4 regions of the Mediterraneibacter flintii genome follow, and region 1 is predicted to be linked to each of the others. Evidence: a T-box and tRNA genes for the amino acid it is inferred to sense, from the RefSeq annotation. Region 1 holds a T-box; the other regions hold tRNA genes.
The links. A T-box is a leader RNA that pairs with one kind of tRNA and senses whether it is charged. The one in region 1 lies ahead of leuS (leucine--tRNA ligase), so its partner is inferred to be a tRNA-Leu.
Positions count from the first base shown of each region.

Region 2: it encodes a tRNA-Leu, which carries the amino acid that the T-box ahead of leuS (leucine--tRNA ligase) is inferred to sense. The anticodon was not compared.
Region 3: it encodes a tRNA-Leu, which carries the amino acid that the T-box ahead of leuS (leucine--tRNA ligase) is inferred to sense. The anticodon was not compared.
Region 4: it encodes a tRNA-Leu, which carries the amino acid that the T-box ahead of leuS (leucine--tRNA ligase) is inferred to sense. The anticodon was not compared.

Region 1 covers NZ_AP031405.1:2,519,373-2,523,590, reverse strand. Annotated here, with positions in the region: glycine riboswitch at 76-172, shown strand; gene ACZ5C4_RS11970 (alanine/glycine:cation symporter family protein) at 174-1,583, shown strand; T-box leader at 1,681-1,940, shown strand; gene leuS (leucine--tRNA ligase) at 2,017-4,218, shown strand, end outside.
Region 2 covers NZ_AP031405.1:1,769,467-1,773,684, reverse strand. Annotated here, with positions in the region: gene ACZ5C4_RS08350 (helix-turn-helix domain-containing protein) at 305-646, opposite strand; gene ACZ5C4_RS08345 (helix-turn-helix transcriptional regulator) at 794-1,012, shown strand; gene ACZ5C4_RS08340 (sugar O-acetyltransferase) at 1,125-1,679, shown strand; gene ACZ5C4_RS08335 (helix-turn-helix domain-containing protein) at 1,763-2,104, opposite strand; tRNA gene ACZ5C4_RS08330 (tRNA-Leu) at 2,302-2,386, shown strand; gene ACZ5C4_RS08325 (TrpB-like pyridoxal phosphate-dependent enzyme) at 2,684-4,069, opposite strand.
Region 3 covers NZ_AP031405.1:1,199,085-1,203,302, reverse strand. Annotated here, with positions in the region: gene ACZ5C4_RS05760 (ABC transporter ATP-binding protein) at 1-823, opposite strand, end outside; gene ACZ5C4_RS05755 (MarR family winged helix-turn-helix transcriptional regulator) at 817-1,266, opposite strand; gene ACZ5C4_RS05750 (GNAT family N-acetyltransferase) at 1,515-1,961, opposite strand; tRNA gene ACZ5C4_RS05745 (tRNA-Leu) at 2,153-2,236, shown strand; gene ACZ5C4_RS05740 (hypothetical protein) at 2,416-3,936, opposite strand; gene ACZ5C4_RS05735 (NAD(P)-dependent oxidoreductase) at 4,036-4,218, opposite strand, start outside.
Region 4 covers NZ_AP031405.1:2,206,002-2,210,219, reverse strand. Annotated here, with positions in the region: gene ACZ5C4_RS10445 (TrmB family transcriptional regulator) at 1-400, shown strand, start outside; gene ACZ5C4_RS10440 (diaminopimelate decarboxylase) at 397-1,668, shown strand; tRNA gene ACZ5C4_RS10435 (tRNA-Leu) at 1,731-1,813, shown strand; gene ACZ5C4_RS10430 (HAD family hydrolase) at 1,946-2,581, opposite strand; gene polA (DNA polymerase I) at 2,771-4,218, shown strand, end outside.

The DNA of each region.
Region 1 (4,218 bases):
ACGTACAGCGACAAAAAATACTTGCAATCCTTTTGACAGAGTGCTATCCTTTACTATGGTGTGTTAAAGCACAAAAGAATAAACTCAGGAGAGTCTCTTAAAAAGAGCGCCGAAGGTGTACGCAGTCTGAACAGACTGTTAATCTCTCAGGCAAAAGGATGGAGGAAGAAAAAATGTTTGCACAAATTGACGCAGTAATCACGTGGATTGACGACAGAATATGGGGGTTGCCGTTAATCATTCTAATTCTGACAACAGGATTCTATCTTACAGTTCGATTAGGGCTTCTGCAGATCAGACATCTTAAAAAGGCCCTGAAATTCATGGTAAAAAATGAAGAAGGCGGACATGGAGAAGTGACCAGCTTTGGGGCGCTTTGTACAGCATTGTCCGCAACGATCGGAACCGGAAATATTACAGGAGTTGCAACTGCGATTGCAGCGGGAGGACCGGGAGCGCTGTTCTGGATGGTCGTGGCGGCATTTTTCGGAATGGCGACGAAATATGCGGAAGGGCTATTGGCGATTAAATACAGGACGATTGACAAAGACGGTCATGTACTTGGCGGCCCGTTTTATTATATTGAAAATGGCATGGGGAAAAAGTGGAAGTGGCTTGCCATGATTTTTGCTTTTTTTGGCGCCGGTGTAGGTCTTTTTGGAATTGGTACTTTTACACAGGTCAACAGTATTGCATCTGCTGTAAAGGACTTTTTTGACCCACAGACGGTTTATGCGGTTGAGTTGTTCGGAAAGGAATATTCCTGGGCGACTGTAATTACCTGTATCATTCTCACAGTATGCGTAGGTTTGGTTGTAATTGGTGGAATTAAGAGAATTGCAAAAGTATCGGAGATAGTGGTTCCGTTTATGGCAGTACTCTATGTAGCTCTGGCACTGTTAATCATTATTACCAATATTTCACTTGTGCCGGAAGCAATTGTGTCTATTGTAAAATCTGCATTTACAGGAAGTGCGCTGGCGGGTGGAGCAATGGGAAGTATGATTGTAGCAATGCAGAAGGGAATTGCCAGAGGTATTTTTTCTAATGAGTCTGGTCTTGGAAGCGCTCCGATTGCGGCGGCAGCGGCTATGACAAAAGAGCCGGCGCGCCAGGGATTAGTTTCTATGACAGGAACATTTATTGATACGATTATCATCTGTACAATGACAGGACTTTCCATTGTAATTGCCGGTACCTGGATGAATCCAGAGTTAGAAGGCGTGGCGATTACAATGGCGGCATTTGAAAAAGGACTGCCGTTCCCGCCTGCAGTTGCCTCCTTTTGCCTGATGCTGTGCCTTGTATTTTTTGCATTTACTACAATTTTAGGGTGGAACTATTATGGGGAACGCTGTATTGAGTATATGTTTAATAGAAATAAAAAAGCAGTCAAGACGTACCGCTGGTTGTATATTCTTGCAGTATTTATTGGACCTTATATGACAGTGGCGGCTGTCTGGAATATCGCAGATATTTTCAATGCGTTGATGGCATTCCCGAACTTAATTGCTCTGCTTGCGTTAAGCGGTGTTGTAGTGAAAGAATCCAGGGATTATTTTTCCAGATTAAAGGAAAAATAACAGAAAAGAAGTAACCGTAGAAAATTACAGAAAAGAAGTAACCGTAGAAAATTACTTGACTTATTTTAACATACTACTTATAATGAGAAAGAATATTGTAAAAACAGTGAAGAGGAATAGTAAGAGCGTACTGTTTTATCAGAGACCTGCCGGCAGGTGTGAGGCAGGAGACAGGCACTCCCAACTCACCTCGGAGTTCTCCTGCTGAATGCGGTATGTAATTGGTATTGTCAATGGCGTATGAGAAATAGGCAGGGGCGGAGCTTCCCGTTACAGAAGAAATGAGTGCATTTATCATGGAACCTGTGATAAATGAATAAGAGTGGTACCACGGAAAAAAGCCTTTTCGTCTCTTAAGAGGGATGGAAGGCTTTTTATAGTTTGAGTCAAAACAAAAAAGCATGTGAAAATCAAATTGGAGGTAGAAAGACATATGGCACAGAAAATAGTCTATAATCACAAGGCTGTTGAGAAAAAATGGCGTGAGAAATGGCAGGAAAATCCAGTCAATCCAAAAACAGATGAGAATGGAAATAAGAAAGAAAAATATTATTGTCTGGACATGTTCCCCTATCCGTCAGGAAACGGACTTCATGTAGGACATTGGAGAGGGTATGTGATTTCCGATGTGTGGAGCCGCTATAAGCTGCAGCAAGGGTATTATATTGTACATCCAATGGGGTGGGATGCGTTTGGGCTTCCAGCCGAAAACTATGCGATTAAAATGGGCGTGCATCCGGCGAAATCCACAGCGGACAATGTAAGCCATATCAAAGAGCAGATTAACCAGATTGCGGCGCTCTATGACTGGGATATGGAAGTGAATACGACAGATCCTGCATTTTATAAGTGGACACAGTGGATTTTTGTAAAAATGTTCAAGGAAGGGCTTGCTTATGAGAAAGAGTTCCCGATTAACTGGTGTCCTTCCTGCAAGACGGGCCTGGCAAACGAGGAGGTTGTCAACGGCAAATGTGAACGGTGCGGTGCGGAAGTGACGAAGAAAAACCTGCGCCAGTGGATGCTTCGTATTACGAAATACGCAGAACGCCTCTTAAATGATCTGGACAAGCTGGACTGGCCGGAGAAGGTAAAGAAAATGCAGACGGACTGGATTGGAAAATCCTACGGTGCAGAGGTAGACTTTCCGGTAGAAGGCAGAGAAGAAAAGATTACAGTATACACTACAAGACCGGATACACTCTACGGTGCTACCTTTATGGTTCTTGCGCCGGAACATGAACTGGCAGCGTCTCTTGCTACCCCTGAGACGAAAGAAGCAGTGGATAAATATATCTATGATGCTTCCATGAAATCCAATGTAGACCGTATGCAGGATAAGGAAAAGACGGGAGTGTTTACAGGAAGCTATGCGATAAATCCGCTAAACGGAGCAAAGACGCCAATCTGGCTCTCTGACTATGTACTTGCAGATTATGGAACAGGGGCGATTATGTGTGTTCCTGCACATGATGATCGTGACTTTGAATTTGCAAAGAAATTTGATATTCCGATTATCCAGGTTATCGCAAAGGACGGAAAAGAAATTGAGAACATGACGGAGGCTTATACAGAGGCTTCAGGTACGATGATTCATTCCGGAGAGTGGAATGGCATGGAGTCTTCTGTGCTGAAAAAAGAAGCGCCTCACATAATTGAAGAAAAGGGGATCGGAAAGGCGACAGTGAACTATAAGCTGCGTGATTGGGTATTTTCACGCCAGCGCTACTGGGGAGAGCCGATTCCGATTGTACACTGCCCTGACTGTGGGGCGGTTCCGGTACCAGAGGAAGAGTTGCCGCTTCGCCTGCCGGATGTAGAATCTTATGAGCCGACAGGGACAGGGGAATCTCCACTTGCCGGAATCGAGGAATGGGTCAACTGTAAGTGTCCGGTGTGCGGCAAGCCTGCGAAAAGAGAGACGAATACCATGCCGCAGTGGGCAGGTTCCTCCTGGTATTTCCTGCGCTATGTGGACAATCACAATGATAAAGAACTGGTTTCGAGAGAAAAGGCTGACGAAATGCTTCCGGTAGACATGTATATCGGCGGTGTAGAGCATGCCGTTCTTCACCTTCTGTATTCCAGATTCTATACGAAATTTTTGTGCGATATCGGTGTGATTGATTTTGACGAGCCGTTCCAGAAGCTGTTTAACCAAGGCATGATAACAGGCAAGAATGGAATCAAGATGAGTAAGTCAAAGGGAAATGTAGTTTCCCCAGACGATCTGGTAAATGACTATGGGTGTGATTCCCTGCGTATGTATGAGTTGTTTGTAGGGCCGCCGGAGTTAGACGCAGAGTGGGACGACAGAGGAATTGACGGAGTAAACCGTTTCTTGAAACGTCTTTGGAATCTGTTGATGGACAGCCTGGAGAATGATGTGAAGGCAACGAAAGAGATGATCAAGCAGCGTCACAGGATGGTGGCGGACATTACAGGCCGACTGGAGAATTTCAGCCTGAATACAGTTATTTCTGGATTTATGGAATACAACAACAAGTTTATAGAGATGGCGAAAAAAGAAGGCGGTATCGACAAAGAGACATTAGAGACGATCGCAGTGCTTCTTTCCCCGTTTGCGCCTCATTTTGCCGAGGAAATGTGGGAAAAGCTGGGACATAAGACAACG
Region 2 (4,218 bases), 750 kb from region 1:
AAAAACTGCTTACGTAAAAATTTCTAAAGATATCTTTCCAGTTTGATACTGTTCCAAGAAATGAATTTTAAACACATCGTATAATTTATTTGTTTAACAGAAACATTTTTATCATTAGGATTAAAGATAATATCACAATTTCTTCTTTTGTAAAATCTCTGTTTCTGTGAGCCGTGATTCCCCTTTTCCGTCCCATATGCACTTCCTCTATTTTTTTCAAATATGACAAAAGTACCCTAATAGTTCAACACAATCTCTTTTTCTGTGTCTTACTATTAGGGTACAGTTTACTTTCCTTTTCTCTTTATGCTTTTTCATCCTCATACATTTCTTTTAGCAGCCCGTGAATTAGATTCTGCTTTCTCTTATTCAGAGCACTGTACATCCTGCATATATCTATATGATTTTCTGTAAATTGTTGAAATTCAATCCAGTATTCCTCTGTAAGCCTTTTATCCGACATCTTCAGAATATAATCGATAGATACATGAAAAAAACGGGATAGTTGTATCAAAATATCTGCCGGCAGAGAATTTTCACCGTTTTCAATTCTACTGATAGTCTGCTGTGAGACATTGATTTTAGCGGCTAACTCTTCTTGCTTTAGCCTTCGTTCTTTTCGGAGCTCTTTTACCCGGTTATCCACTGTGTTCACACCCTTTAATAATCTACTTATTATTGTATCGGATACCAGCCGCAGTGCTATCCAATTATAAGGTTTATGTATACTCCAATATGATGTATTTCTATTTTATCCATATATCCAATGTTACAATAAATCTGGTGATGAATAATGTTATCTAATACGTTGGGAAACCAATTAAAAGAACTCCGTATACAGCATAATATGAATCAGTCTGATCTTGCCGAAAAATTAAGTATACAAAGACAAACTATCTCCGCATACGAACGTGGAATCAGCATCCCAAATATTTTTATTCTAATTCAGATGGCTGATATTTATAATATAACTTTGGATGAATTAGTCGGCAGAAAACAGCTTCTCAAATAAACGGTCAGCTTTGGCAGCCAAGTTCCTTTCACTGCTTGTAAATTTCTTCTCCTATAGAGTATAATAAGCCATAGTGTACATATAGTAAGTATTTCACTAAAGGAGAACATTTATGAACGAATACGAAAGAATGCTGCAGGGTGAACTCATTTCTCCGTCTGCTCCTGAGCTAAAGGAAATGAGAGTTTTTTGCAACCATGTTATCTTTGAGTTGAACCAGCTCGACAACAGTCAAAAGCAAAAACGGTACGATACATTAAAAAAGCTGCTGGGACATATGGGAGAAGATGTCAATATAAAATCTATATTTCAATGTGATTACGGAAGAAATATCTATGTAGGAAATCATGTATTTATAAATTACAATTGTGTTATTGCCGATGTCGGAAAGGTTATCATTGGGGATCATGTAAAAATAGGCCCGCAAGTAGGCATCTATACAGTCAATCATCCTCTAGACTCTGATGAAAGGCTTACCGGTCAGGAATATGGGCGTACTATCAAACTCGGTGAGAATTGCTGGATCGGAGGCCATAGCGTCATCAATCCTGGTGTGACACTTGGGAAAAATGTCGTTGTAGCCTCTGGTTCTGTTGTCACAAAATCTTTTGGTGATAACGTTCTCCTCGCCGGAGTTCCGGCAAGAGTAATCAAAACGCTTTCCTAATTGCAATGTACAAGGAGACTTTCTCCTTGTACACCCCATTTCTTTTGACCTTATCTGCATAATGCTATATTACAGATCCTATTCTAATTGTCCTGTCCTTTTTCAAGCTTTGTCATCAGTTCATAAATTAGCTTTCTGTTCTCCTGATTCAGCAGATCGTATATTCTATACATTTCCATATACTTATTGGGAAACTTTCTAAATTCAATCTGGTATTCTACCGTCATTCTCGTATCTGAAATTTTCAGTATGTAATCTGCAGAAACATGAAAGAAACGCGCCAGCTGAACTAAAATATCCGCTGCCATAGATTTTTTCCCACGTTCGATACCGCTGATAACCTGTTGTGACACATTGATTCTAGAACCTAATCCCATCTGGGTAAGTCCTCTTTCTTTCCTAAGTTCTCTTACTCTGTTTTCCACCGTTTCACATCCTTATATTATTCTATATTTGTATTTTATAGATTCTGATGACTTCTGCTATCCTGATACAATGTATATGGATACGTTTATATGCGTATCAGGATATTTAAAAAAACTCAAAAAAGTGATTGACATTTAATCCGATAACAGGTATTATATTATTCGTGGCGTGTGGATATTATCATACATGCCAAAATGCGGAAGTGTCGGAACTGGCAGACGAGCAAGACTAAGGATCTTGTAAGCATTGCGCTTGTGTGGGTTCAAGTCCCATCTTCCGCATGTATCATATAAACGGGAAATTTTGTGCAGAACAAAATTTCCCGTTTTTTATATCATAGGAAAGTCCTTCAGACTGACCTATGATATAAAACCCCTTCGGGCAGTATATGCACGCCGCAATAAGGAAATTTTATCGCTTTGCGGTATTGCGGCGGCGCGCAAAGTGGACAAGCCCACTTTGTTCTTTCTTTTTTCTTTATCACGAGTATTTAACCATAGACAAAAAGACAGAGGCCAAAAATAGCCCCTGTCTCTTAGTTATATCCTTGATTTATTTTGTCTTAATACACGTTTTCCTTATTCCATATTTCCCGTAAATTTAGGAATCCCATTGAATCCCACCTGTAAATCGGCATCTGTAGGTACATAGTCTGTCATCTCGCCATTATGGAATTTCTCATATGCTACCATGTCGAAATACCCTGTACCTGTCAGACCAAAGAGAATAGTCTTTTCCTCTCCTGTCTCCTTGCATTTCATTGCCTCATCAATGGCAACCTTGATCGCATGGCTGCTCTCCGGTGCAGGAAGAATTCCTTCCACTCTCGCAAACTGCTCTGCCGCAGTAAATACTGCTGTCTGCTCAACAGAACGCGCTTCCATATATCCATCCGCGTACAACTGGGAAAGAACGGAACTCATACCATGATAGCGCAGACCTCCCGCATGATTTGCAGACGGAATAAAGCCGCTTCCCAGTGTATACATTTTCGCCAGCGGGCAAACCATTCCGGTATCGCAGAAGTCATACGCATAGACACCTCTTGTAAAGCTTGGGCAGGACGCTGGTTCTACAGCAATAAACTGGTAATCTGCCTCTCCCCTAAGTTTCTCTCCCATAAATGGTGAAATCAGTCCGCCCAGATTAGAACCTCCTCCCGCACATCCAATGATGACGTCTGGCTTGATTCCATATTTATCCATAGCTATCTTCGTCTCTACGCCAATCACAGATTGGTGAAGCAATACCTGATTTAACACACTTCCCAACACATACCGATACCCTGGCGTATGGGTAGCTACCTCCACCGCCTCAGAAATTGCACATCCAAGACTTCCTGTCGTTCCAGGATGCTCAGCAAGGATCTTTCTTCCCACCTCTGTCGTTTCAGATGGAGACGGTGTCACACTTGCACCATAAGTCCGCATCACTTCCCGACGGAATGGTTTTTGCTCATAAGAGCATTTCACCATATAGACTTTGCAGTCCAACTCGAGATAAGAACACGCCATAGACAGCGCGGTTCCCCACTGCCCTGCTCCCGTCTCCGTTGTCACTCCCTTTAATCCCTGCTCTTTTGCATAATACGCCTGAGCAATCGCAGAGTTAAGCTTATGGCTCCCACTTGTATTGTTTCCCTCGAATTTATAATAAATCTTTGCCGGAGTCTGCAGCTTCTCTTCCAGACAATACGCTCTCACCAGCGGAGCCGGACGGTACATTTTATAGAAATCTCGAATTTTCTCTGGGATCTCAATATACCGGTTGTCATTATCCAGCTCTTGTTTTACCAGTTCTTTACAGAATACGCCGGATAATTCTTCTTCCGTCATTGGTTTTAATGTTCCTGGATTTAAAAGCGGAGCCGGTTTATTTTTCATATCTGCCCGAACATTATACCATTCCTTGGGCATCTCACTTTCTTCCAGATAGATTTTGTAAGGGATTTTTTTCTCGCTCATTTTTCTTCTCCTTTCTTACTGCCGAAATTCTATCCGGCACACTCTCTGGGACTGCGGCATATTTTCTCAGAACAGAGTGGACAAGCCCATTTCAACTCCTCTGCCCCTCACTCTTGAGGGGCTTATACACTTTGTGCGCCGAAGCGCGT
Region 3 (4,218 bases), 1.3 Mb from region 1:
TTAAACCAGTGTTTGGATTTCCGCCGCTTGATACAATCGCCTTCGCGCCAAACCAAGACAGCAGAATCAGACAGACATACATACAGAACTGCATAAGAGGCATATTAAATGCAAGCATTTTTTCTGCTTTAGAAAAATCTTTATATATCTGTGCAGAAATACTTCCAAATTTCTCCCGTTCGTAATCTTCTCTCACAAATGATTTGACAACCCGAATCCCTCTCAGATTCTCCTGTACAACATTGTTCAGCTTATCATATGTTTTAAATACCCTTTTAAAAATCGGATGCACACGTGTCATAATTACATACAGTCCGATACCAAGAATTGGAATACATCCTACGAATATTAAAGAAAGCTGCGCGTCTACCTTAAAGGCACAAAACAAAGAAAATACCAGCATAAATGGAGAACGTATCGCCATTCGGATAATCATCTGATATGCCATCTGCACATTTGTCACATCTGTAGTCAGTCTTGTCACAAGACTAGATGTAGAAAATTTATCAATATTTGAAAACGAAAAATTCTGCACATTATAGTACATATCTTTTCTTAGGTTTTTCGCAAATCCTGCTGAAGCGTATGCTGCTGCCTTTCCAGCCCCGACTCCAAAAAAGAGGGATAAAAAAGCTGCCACTAAAAGCGCCAGTCCCATCTTCCATATATATCCCATATCCCCTTTTTCAATTCCATAATCAATCAAATTTGCCATCAGAAGCGGAATAACTACTTCCATTACCACTTCCAGTGCAACCAGAATCGGCGCTTGAATGGATTCTTTTTTATATTCTCGTATACTCCTGGATAAAATTTTTACCATAGCTGCTCCTCCTGTTCTACATTTTTCTTCAGCCTTTCCAAGTAAGAATAAAATTGTTTCAGTTCTTCTTTCGAAAATCCTTTAATTATCTGTCTTTCAATCCGTTCGTGTCCTTCCTCCATCTCCTCTGCCATCTTTATTGCTTTTTCTGTCAATACCAGCTTCTTCAATCGTGCATCTGTATGCACATTTTCGCGGACAATCAGCCCTTTTTCAACCATCAGGTTTACAACCTTAGACGCCGTAGAACGGGTCACATGAAATTCTGATTCCAGATCTTTTTGATAGATGTCCTTCTCTCTATTTTCCCACAGATAGCCAATAATCCATCCATTAGATCCAGTCACTTGAACGAGACGTTCCTTATTTATACTGTTGTCAATAAACCTTTTGATTAAATTATCCAGGGCTCTTATCTCCATACCCACATATTTTTTCTTCATTTCTTCTCCTAGTTCAGCAGATCGCATTTTTCGCTTATTTTGTTGTATATCAAACTGTACGAAATCAAACTGTTTGACATACAACATTTTAAAACCATAAATAATAAATGTCAAGAGAAAAAATTATAAAGTTAATTGACGAAAACGATCCGCGCAAGAGGGAGTGTATTGCAACGTTCGTCAGGGCTTCGCCGGAATTCCTCACTTTTGCAACACACTCCCTCGCTTACACTTTCGCCAGCTTAAATTTATATATTACATTCCATACTGAAAAATACATCTTCTTCTATCTCTCTGAAACCGTTTTTCTTATAAAACTCATATGCCGAAGCTGTCCTTTTCGTACGCAAGGTTATTTTCTTATAGTTCTTTTTTCTGCCATATGCTCTTAACATTTTTAAAAATAAGGAACCCGCACCTTTTCCCTGGCAGGAGGAGCGAATACAAAAATCATCTATACAGTATTCTGTTCCATTAAACCAATGTTTCAACCTGCCTAATGACACTCCTACTAATTCATTCCCTTCATACAGTCCCAATGCCAAAGAATTTACGTTCCCTATTACGTCCAAAATATAAAGATGAAATATTTCTTCATCATCCCAATTATCATACCAGGGATCAACTGCAAACGCATCTTTTATTATCTCCATAATTTCTTTTTCATTCTGCATATTCAATTGTCTGATTTCCATTTCATAAATGCCTCCTTATCACATGTATATCATTTAGAAATATTGTACTTCATCTATCTTATTTGGAATGTTTTTATTATAGCATAATACATACAGAACTTCTTTCATTTTCTATGGCTGAAAAACTATGTTAAAAATTAAATTTAGGGGTTTACAAAATAGTTCGATTATGATAAGATATTTTCTGTCGGGCGGAAGTGGCGGAATGGCAGACGCGCTAGATTCAGGTTCTAGTGGGAGTTAATCCTGTGAGAGTTCAAGTCTCTTCTTCCGCATTTCATCAATAAAGTGATATGCTTTTTATAGTAGATATTAAAAATCCTAATTCTTTTTTAAAGAATTAGGATTTTTTGTACAAATAGCAATATAAAAATTCCTTAACTCGTCATTAGACTTCGCTGCCCCGCTGTTTTCTCTTTTGTATCTGTGATTATCATTCCCTCTTGCACATTCGTCATGCCTTTTGCCTATGTGATTTAACTCTTATAATTCCGGTTCCTGCAATACATAACAGTCCGCCATAGAGCAATATACTCCACATACTATTCTCATCCCCTGTATGCGGGGATTTTTTTGTTTCCTTGTCCTTTATAGAATCAGCGGTCTGCACCAGAGTCTCTTTCTGTGCGTCTCCGCCGCCGTCATTGCCACTCTCCTGTGGATTTGTTTCATCTGGAGCGCCTTCTACCGCAAAAGCAGTCTTCTTTTCTATCGTCTGCGCAGTTGTCCAGCCTCCGTCAGACTCCTCATAAATCTGATAGTCAAATTCTACGGTGAGCACATACTCCCCTGGCTCAAGTCCTTCTGTTGTCTCCTCTATCGTAAAAGGACCGTCCTCCTGCCAGAACCCGTTCCTTATCCCAGCCGTATCCTTTGTAATCTCCCATCTGGCCGGAAGGTAACGGACAGCACCTTCGCCCGGTGCGTCATTGTCCAAGCCCGAACCTTCTGCCTCCACACGAATCACACTGTCTTTTGCATAGCTCTGCCCCTGTTCCATACCCTTTATCCCGTATCCTGCGCCCTCGAGGGTAACCGGAGAGTCAGTTTTTAAAATTACCGGATTCGTCAGGAATATCCGCCCTTCTATCACCGCTTCCTGTACAGACTCTTCTCCTAACCACTCTGCTCCCGGCACCCCTTCTTCTTTCGCCATATCCGTAAGGCAGCTCAGCACTTCCGGAAGATACTGCGCCAACAGGCCATCTGCCAGCGGAGCATATTGCGGCGGCAGGCTATCTGCATTTGTTCCGCCAAAAATGGTATTTCTGTTCAACTGTTCCACACGTATCCCAAATGAGAGCGCTTCATCAAAGAAAACGGGATCCTCCGCCAGTTCTATCTTCACACAGCCGATTCCGTATTCTTCAAGCCTCTCGTCCACTACGTAGGAAATACTTTCCACCTGCTCTTTTCCGCTTACTATCTCAAACGAAACCTCGCGGGAAGATGGCACTCCGTTCAACTGCTCTGCCGCTTCCTGAGCGAATATGTCAAACAGATTCATCATTTTCCAAACCCTTCCGTAATCTGTACCGCTTTTTACATCCCAGTCCAACAGTGGTATATAGACAGTCCCTCCCGGACGGTACGCATTCATGTCCTCCACCAGTTCCCCTGTTTCTTCATTCAGACGGTACAGCATAATGGTTTCCGGTACGGCCAGTTCTGTGTCCGCGTCTTTTAACGTAATTTCCATATCCCATATGCCTTCTATTTCGTCAGAAGGCGCTATCCGCACACCCGAGCCGTCAGAAAATTCCAAATCCAAATCCCAATTCTCGTCATCTACGCCCGAATTTTCTGTATTCTTAGTTTCGCCCCCCCCAGTGTTCTGAAACTGTTCTGTAGACAGGCCAACCTGTTCGCCTGCCCCTTCTTCCGTATACGGCGCTGCGAAAGCCGCTACAGTCTGCGCGCCCATTATGCCAATTGCCAGGGCAGAGGCGAAGAGTATCTTGTTCGAGCGTTTCATTTATGTATTCTCCTTTTCTTTTTTACTGAAATCCGTCAAGAAATATTGATTTCAGTATACTTGAACTCCGCGGAAAAAGCAAGCACCTTTTCCTCTTTCCTAATCCTCCAATTCCTTACAATATTCTTCCAGATTTTTCAGCACTTTCTTATTTAGCCTCTCTGCCGCCTGTTTTGTCATACCGGAGGATTTCTTCTGGCAATTTACATTTTCATACCTTAAAAGCGTTTCCTCTCCTACGCCCATGAGAGTATCACAGAAATACCAAGTATTTTTCTTTTC
Region 4 (4,218 bases), 310 kb from region 1:
AGAAGAAGGATATATTACAGTAGAAGGAAAACAAAATGTTTATAACAAAATGGTAAACCTGCTGTCTCATGCTAAAGAACGGGTGTATTTGTCTTGTACGGGAGAATGTCTGGAAAGTTTGAGAAAAGAGTTAGAGATGCTTGTAAAAAAAGGGCAGAGGGTTGTAGTTATAACAGACAGTCCTACAATGCTTGAGGGTGTTGAGGTCTATGTCACAGATGAAAAAGGAAGCCAGATAGGAATGATTGTAGATTCTGCATATGTTATATCTGGTGAATACGGAACAGGAAGCCAGAATACATGTCTGTATTCCGGACAGAAAAATTTTGTGAAGCTGTTTAAAGATGCATTGGCAAATGAAATCCAATTAATTACAATACATGGAGGAAAGATAAAATGAAAAAAGAACCGTTTGTAACAAAAGAACAATTAGATAAAATAACACAGGAGTATCCAACGCCATTTCATCTTTATGATGAGAAGGAAATTCGCAGAAATGTGGAAGCGCTGAAAGAAGCATTTTCTTGGAATCCAGGCTATAGAGAGTATTTTGCGGTGAAAGCGACACCGAATCCATTCTTGATAGATATTTTGAAGGAATATGGATGTGGATGCGACTGTTCTTCCTACACAGAGTTAATGCTTTCGGATGCAATTGGGATCAGAGGAGAAGAGATTATGTTTTCTTCAAATGACACTCCGGAAGCTGATTTTCAGTTGGCGGATAAGTTAGGAGCGATTATCAATCTGGACGATATTACACATATTGAGTTTTTGGAGAAGGCAATCGGGCATATTCCAGAGACAATCAGCTGTCGTTATAATCCAGGTGGTTTGTTTAAAATCAGTAATGACATTATGGACAATCCAGGAGACGCAAAATATGGAATGACGACAGAACAGCTTTTTACAGCCTATAAGATTCTGAAAGAAAAAGGAGCAAAGGAATTTGGGCTTCATGCGTTTCTGGCCAGCAATACAGTGACAAATGAATACTATCCAATGCTTGCAAAGGTTTTGTTTGAGCAGGCAGTGAAGCTTCAAAAAGAGACGGGAGTGCATATAAAGTTTATCAATCTCTCAGGAGGAATTGGCATTCCCTATCGTCCAGATCAGGAGCCGAATGACATTCGGGTGATCGGAGAAGGCGTACGGCGTGTATATGAGGAAATACTGGTTCCGGCAGGCATGGGGGATGTGGCGATTTATACAGAGCTTGGAAGATTTATGATGGGGCCATACGGATGCTTAGTTACGAAGGCAATCCATGAAAAACATACACATAAGGATTATATCGGAGTAGATGCATGTGCGGTGAATTTGATGCGTCCTGCCATGTATGGGGCATATCATCATATTACAGTGATAGGAAAAGAAAATCTTCCCCAGGATCACAAATATGATATTACGGGTTCCTTGTGTGAAAATAATGATAAATTTGCAATTGACCGGATGCTGCCAAAGATTGATATAGGAGATTATCTGGTGATTCACGATACAGGAGCACATGGATTTTCAATGGGATATAATTATAATGGCAAACTGAAATCCGCAGAGGTACTTTTAAAAGAGGATGGAAGTACAAAATTGATCCGTCGTGCTGAGACACCGAAAGATTATTTTGCAACTTTTGATTGCTTTGAGATAGGGAAAAAGCTTTTAAAATAGAGCTTGCATTATAGATATAGCTGTGCTATAATTAATTTCGGCTTCCGGTGGAAGCCGATTATGCGGATGTGGCGGAATGGCAGACGCACAAGACTCAAAATCTTGCGTAGGTGACTACGTGTGGGTTCAAGTCCCACCATCCGCATTGAATAAACCTTTGGAAATGTTGTAAATACAGTATTTTCAAAGGTTTTTCTTTTTCAGGAGATAGCATGAAATTGATGAGATAGATAAGAAAAGGGACAGACAGAAGAGATACCTGCCTGTCTCGCAGATGTTAAAAAAAGTCTGGAAGCAGTGTGACCAGCTCGGAAAACGTATGGATACTTACAGGCGCGTTTTTTACTTCGCCAAATCCGTAATCGGCATAGATGAAAGGGATGCCGGCCGCCTTACAAGCGTCGTAATCCCCTTGGGTATCCCCGATATATACGGCATTTTTTAAATGGTTGCGCTCCATCAAGGTTAAGATGGTCTGGCTTTTGGGAGTCTGTGTCTGGCCAAAACAGAGCGTATCTGTTATAAAAGGCGTAATTTTCGTTGTCTCCAACAACAGCTCAATATATCCGCACTGACAGTTGCTGACAATGAAAAGGGGATATTTTTTGGAAAGAATAGAAAGTGTTTCATATACCTTGTCATAGAGCCTGCCTGGCTGTGTCTTTAAAAGCCGGTTTTCGTATTCATAACATATATCTAGAATGGAGAGCCTGTCCTTCTCCGGCAAAGAAGGGAAAAGCGCGGCGGCAATTTCACTCATTGTTTTTCCAAACAGATTTTTTAAAACAGCACCGTTGATTTCCAGATTCAAATGTGTATGCTGCTGTATTGCGTCTGTCCAGGCTTTTGCTACTGTATCGGTAGAATCCCACAGAGTACCGTCTACATCAAATATAATTCCAGTTGTAGTCATGTCTTTTGTAAACTCCTTTCTTTTTACCTTACACCACCGCTATCATAACATAAAAAGAGCCTTTTAAAAAGCGGGATTTTAGTGTATACTTGTCTCGTAGTGCTTTTTACCGAATAGTATCTGGAAAAATATACAGTGTGTGTGGTTTAAAGGCACAAATTCTATGAAAAGACACAATGGAGATGGATAATGAGAGAAAAAATCGTACTGATAGACGGTCATAGTATCTTAAACAGGGCTTTTTACGGGCTTCCCGATCTGACAAATGCAGAAGGACTGCATACGAACGCGATCTATGGTTTCTTAAATATTCTTTTTAAAATACTAGATGAGGAAAATCCGCAGTATCTTACGGTCACCTTTGACGTGCACGCGCCGACTTTTCGACATGAAATGTACGAACAGTACAAAGGAACGAGAAAGCCGATGGCGGAAGAGCTGCGCCAGCAGGTACCTGTGATAAAAGAAGTGCTTCAGGCAATGCAGATTGCGACGATTGAACAGGCGGGACTTGAGGCAGATGATCTTCTTGGAACGATTTCAGTTGACTGTGAGGCGAAAGGTCTGGATGTATCTATTATTTCAGGGGACAGGGATACACTGCAGCTGGCAACAGAGCATGTGAAAATCCGAATTCCAAAGACAAAGCAGGGTAAGACGGAGATAGAGGACTACTATGCTGCTGATGTGCTGGAAAAATATGGGGTGACTCCAGAAGAATTCATTGATGTAAAGGCACTGATGGGAGATACATCTGACAATATTCCAGGCGTGCCCGGGATTGGAGAGAAGACTGCGACAAAAATTATCCAGGAGTATAAAAATATAGAAAATGCGCATGAACATGCAGAAGAGCTAAAGCCGCCGCGGGCAGGAAAGAATTTGGCAGAGTACTGGGAACAGGCAAAATTAAGTAAAGTACTTGCCACTATCAATACACACGCAGAAATTGTGTTTGATTTGGAGGCGGCAAAGCATGGGAATATTTTTACAAAGGAAGCCTATGAGTATTTTCAGCGTCTTCAGTTTAAAAATCTGCTCGGCCGTTTTGATGTAGAGGCTTCGGCAAATGAGGTGGAAAAATATTTTAAAGAAGTGACGGATAAGAAGGCGATAGATGCGATATTTGAAAAGGCATGTCAAGCGGATATAGTGGGGGCGGCAATCTCAAAGGATGCAGGAAATGTGCTTCCGTTATTTTCGCATCCTTCAGGATACGGGCGGATAGCGCTTGCTTTTGGAAAAGAGCAGATATATTCGATTCCCTGCGATATGCATACAGACATGGAGTATCTGTTTAGCAGACTTTCCGAGGTCGCAGCACATGCCGGACTGTTTGTGATGTGTGATATAAAGCGTTACCTTACATTACTTCCAGGTATTGTAAGAGAACGCTGCTTTGATGCTGTCATAGCAGCATATCTTTTGAATCCTTTAAAAAATGATTATACGTATGAAGATATAGCCAGAGAACAGTTGCATTTGATGATAGATGAAAACACAGAGGAGTCCATCAAGGCTTGTTATGAGGCATATACGTGTTTAAAGGCAGTGGAGCCGATGTCAAAAAAGCTAAACGATACAGGAATGTACAGGCTTTTTGAAGAGATTGAAATGCCGCTGTTATTTACTCTGTA